Regions from separate parts of the Mucilaginibacter sp. P1_D10 genome, predicted to be linked through region 2. Evidence: riboswitches for the same ligand, from Rfam matches in the RefSeq annotation. Region 2 holds a riboswitch; the other holds the start of a gene.

Region 1 (2,403 bases), on a different contig from region 2:
CCTTCCATAATTTCTGCCAGTTCCTTTACCTCGTTTAGCTTTTGTTTGGCAAAGGCCATCCAATTCTTTATTTCCGGGTTAATGGCGGTTTCCAGGTCGAGGTCGGCAGGGGTGTGGAGCAGTGAGCAGCTTGGCGCAATCATTACACGGTCGGCACCAATGGCGGCAACAGCTGTTTTGATGTGGCCAACCGAACGGATGTAATCGTTCTTCCAGATGTTACGTCCGTCAACCACGCCCAGGGAGAGGGTAAGTTGTTTGGGAATTAGGTTCAATACCTCGTCTAATTGCCCGGGTGCACGCACCAGGTCGAGATGCAGGGCGCAAACGGGCAGGCTAACCGCCAGGAAGGTGTTTTTGTGAAGGCTATCGAAATAGGTAGTAAGCAGGGTCTTGATGTTTGGGCAATGCTTTTTTATTTCCGCGTAGGCATAAATAAAGGCGTCCTTTTCTTCCCGGGACAGGTCCATAGTAAGGAAAGGCTCATCCAACTGCACCCACACGGCACCCTGGTTTTGCAGTTTTTTAAGGATATCGATATAAACCGGCACCAGCTTTTTAATCAGGCTGACCTTATCGAACCCCGGTTCCTTTTCCTTCCCCAATAAAAGATAACTCACCGGGCCTATCAATACCGGTTTTGGCACAGTACCCAGCGCCTGTTTAGCCAGGTTAAATTCTTCGAAAACCTTTTCAGAAAAAATACGGAATTGCTGATTGGCGGTGAATTCGGGCACGATGTAATGGTAGTTTGTGTCAAACCACTTGGTCATTTCCATGGCGGTAATGTCCAGCCCGTCTTTTTGGTAACCGCGTGCCATGGCAAAATACAGGTCGATTTCGCTGTTTTTTGAATTTTGGGTGAGCACAGGATTGTAACGCTGCGGGATAGCGCCCAGCATCAACGAGGTATCCAGCACCAAATCGTACAGACTGAAATCGTTACAGGGGATGAGGTCGATACCGGCATCCTGCTGTAGTTGCCAATTTTGCCGGCGGATGGCTTTGGCTGTGGCAAACAGGTCATCGCGACTGATGGTGTCGGCCCAGTATTGTTCACTGGCCTTTTTAAGTTCGCGGTGGGCCCCTACGCGAGGGTACCCGAGGTTGTTTTTGAGCATACGCATAAAACTTTTTTGGTTAAACATTAATGATGAGTTAATGCTCCTTACGGTTTTCGGTATGCTTTCGTGGGGAGTGGTAATAAAAGACGAAACAGCAAGGCAGGGCAAAGCCCGCTATATCTGTCTTATCTCTGACTACTGCTTCATAACGCGAAAGCATTGTCTTAAAACATGGGGCAAGTATCCTGGCTTGTAACGTTATTGCCGCCCTTCTCATACCGTTTTGGTGGTACAATGGACGATAATGGCAATAACTATTGCGTTACTTACAGTTGCGCGACAGCCCGTGATTTACACACGGTTCCTTATTAATCCCGGTGTTACCCGGAAACCTCAAGTTTGAAATAAAGTAAAGAACTGGGGTAAATATAGATATTAGGTAAACTAATAGGCAATGACGGGAAGCGAGTGAGCGTTTATTGCCATAGGATAAGCGGTGGACCTATGGGGCGATCGTTTTCTGCCTGCAATAAGCCATCGGTTTAAATACCAGGCCGTACTACCTACTTTAAAAAAGGCTTAATGATATCCCAATCGGGGTCCTGTTTAATCTCAAATGCAAAATCACGAGCGCGGCCTTTTTCATCAACCTCTTTTTTCAAATACTGATATACCTTTTCAGGTTCGTCGAGGTACACGTATATGTCTAAAAAGGAATCATTATATAGGTGCCCAATATAATGGGCGGTAGCAAGCCTCCGGATGTGGCTCATCAACTCATCCTCGAATTTATTGCAGATATCTGATTCTGATTGAAGGGGTAAACCGTTTTTTGTAACATGTTTCAAATCGAGGCCAATGTTAATGGTTAAACACCATGTGTATGCCTTTTTTTTATCGAAATCCTTATAGCCACTGTTAAAAGAACCAACCGCAGGCCTGCCATCCGCTAATTTGCCTTCCAAGACAGCAAATTTTTCTACCGGGAAAACCGTGCTCGTGGTTTGGCCTTTACAGCTAAACGCATATGATAGAAACACTATTGAAATAATGGTTGCCGTTATGTTTTTCATCGCTATTATTGTCTTAAAGCCCACCAAAGATAATTTATTGCGGCCAATATCGGGAGATTCGATAGTTCTCAAAGAGTTATCGAACCTTGATATTCGTCCGGTAGAACTGCCTGCTTTTTACCATGATTTTAATACCTTTATCTCGTAACCGCATCAAACCAATTACAAAATGAAAAGATTGTCCCTCCTTATGATTGCCCTGCTCACGCTTGGTACACTCAATAAACTCAATGCACAAGTATTAACCAAATACGGCGATAACGTAA
Region 2 (2,403 bases):
CAAGCTGTTGCCAAATTCCGACGAAAGCTGGTAAAGCGATGGTGCTTTAAAAGCAGACGCAATGGTACCAAACACTTTAAACTGATCGGCCAGCAATACCGACGGGTTGATCGTATAGGTAAACTTATCGCCAAAGGCACTATGGTGATTGTACCTGCCACCTAACTCCATGTGGAAGATATCCGATTTGAAAAACAACGAGGTGTACACGCTCCCGATGCCGCTATGGGCTGTAGTATCGTTCGGACCGGAGGTATAACCCGGCACTTCAAACAAACTATGCTGATTAGTATAGCTGTACTTATAACCTGCGCCGCTGGTGATATCAAAATATTTGCCCAGGTTATAATTCAACACTGCTTCGGCGTTGGTAATGCGGCCAAAGTTTATGGTTTCCGAGTGGGTACCGCCGTTATCTGGCGGCAGGTTGATGAAGTTATTGTGTACCGTGTTCTGGCTTACGTTAAAGTTAAGCAAGCCTTTTGGCAGTTGTATTTTTGCACCGAGGCCACCGAATAAAAAGGTGTGTTTGTAGTCGTAATTCTGATCGTCCTTAAAAGCTCCGTTTGGCAGATTGCCATTGTTGCGGCTGATTTGCAGGTTACCGTTAAGCGCGAATTTGTTGGTGATTTGCTGGTCCACATTCACGCTGGCCGACCGCTGGTGGAAGCCGTCCTTTTTAAAATTGCCGGTGCCGGAAGCATCCGTCGCGGCCGCAAAACCTTTCGAATCGGTATTAGACAGATTGATGGCGATGCCGGTATTCTTCAATTTGCCGTTCAATCCCGCCGCTTCTTTAAACGTACCGTAGCTACCGCCAACAAACTGCAGGTTGCCTTTAAGCCCCTGCCCCTGCGGGTGTTTGGTGATGATGTTGATAACGCCTGCAACTGCATCAGAACCATAAAGCGTAGAGCCGCTACCTTTCAGTATCTCGATATGGTCTATCTGGTCTAAAGGAAAAGCGTTAAGGTCGTAACTGCCGTCTATGGACGATGCATTATTTGCCGGGAAACCATCTATCAATATCAAGGTATTACCCGATGATGCGCCTCTTAACAACACCGAAGTACCGATACCCGGTGCATTTTGTGCACCCGAAAAGGTGATACCGGGGATGGTGTTCAACAGTTGCGGCAGGCTCCTGCCCTGCGACTGGGCAATTTGCTTTGCGCTGATGGTGGTAACCACCCTGCCTATTTCGCTTTGCTTTTTTGGTGAGCGGGTAGCGGTAACTACCACTTGGTTGAGGGCCCGGGTGGTGTCCTGGGCTTGGGCTGCAGTACTGTGCAGCGCCAGTTGTGCAAGCCCCAGGCCTGCAGCAACGATTACGTAATTTTTTTTCATGTTGTTGTGAGTAACCCCACAGCATACAAGAATGAACAGAATGGAAATACACTGCAAAGAAGAGCATTCGCACTCAAGCTTCAATCCCCGAAAGCTATGAATAATATAATGCTGAGGCAGGTATTCTGACTTGCTCCCCTTTGCCCTGCCTTCCCGTTCGCTGGTTAGCGAACAGTGACTTTAAAGAATGGACATTGGTTACGGAGCTTACAGCTGCGGGACAGTTACAGATTCTCACTGTATTCCCTTTTAATCCCGGTTTTAACGCCGGGAACCTTAAGCGGCGTAAAAGTACAACAAGGTTTAGCATCCGCAAACAAAAGCTTGTATATTTATCCTATGACAAGTATGTCTGAACTCGAATTTTAAGGAATTTTTAGAATGCACAGAATGATTAAGCTACCTTTTTAAATTCCCCGCCGCGACAAGCGTCCCCGCTTGTTGCAATCGCATTGGTGAGCGTCCACGCTCACGAGGCCAAATCGGAAGGGCGTGAGCGTGGATGCCTACCATTTTTTGCATCCAAGCGCGGAAGCTTGGATGGGTAGATAAATATCTTTGAAATGAATGTTTTACTTAGAAGTCTATTATTATTTGTTTCGTTTTACAGCATAAGCATTGATGGCAAGTGCCAGGGGAGCGGTAGTGACGGATATAAAAAGGTAATTGTTTTTAATGAGATTTATCAATCACACTTAGTGGAATTGGGGGGCAATTATTACGACAATATTTATCTCCTTACCTCAGATAAGCCGATTGACAGCCTATTGTTTACCTTAAGCCATAAGCATTATGGGACAATGGAAGGCCTTTTAGATACCCTCAAAAGTTATTTTAAGGTGTTTGTTATAAAAAGAAATGTATCTAAAACGAGTGCTGATAAAGTGACCGAAATATTAAAAGATGCAAATCATTACATGCAAGGCTATTTGTTTTTTATGGACGATAAGTCGAATGAGAGAGGGGCTGTGAGATACTATATCATTAAACAACACGCTTTTTGTAATATACAATATACTATACTTAATCAAAAAGGCGGCGATTTTAATAGAGAGG

The links. Region 2 has a riboswitch for cobalamin ahead of AC1DYT_RS06680 (TonB-dependent receptor plug domain-containing protein). Riboswitches for the same ligand answer to the same signal wherever they lie in the genome.
Region 1: it holds a riboswitch for cobalamin, as region 2 does, so the genes downstream of both, metE (5-methyltetrahydropteroyltriglutamate--homocysteine S-methyltransferase) here and AC1DYT_RS06680 (TonB-dependent receptor plug domain-containing protein) in region 2, are expected to answer to the same signal.

What each region holds. Positions count from the first base shown of each region.
Region 1 is NZ_JBFUAP010000006.1:362,239-364,641, reverse strand. It holds gene metE (5-methyltetrahydropteroyltriglutamate--homocysteine S-methyltransferase) at 1-1,121, opposite strand, end outside; cobalamin riboswitch at 1,283-1,475, opposite strand; gene AC1DYT_RS12155 (DUF695 domain-containing protein) at 1,628-2,137, opposite strand; gene AC1DYT_RS12150 (hypothetical protein) at 2,307-2,403, shown strand, end outside.
Region 2 is NZ_JBFUAP010000003.1:524,430-526,832, reverse strand. It holds gene AC1DYT_RS06680 (TonB-dependent receptor plug domain-containing protein) at 1-1,347, opposite strand, end outside; cobalamin riboswitch at 1,446-1,641, opposite strand; gene AC1DYT_RS06675 (hypothetical protein) at 1,911-2,403, shown strand, end outside.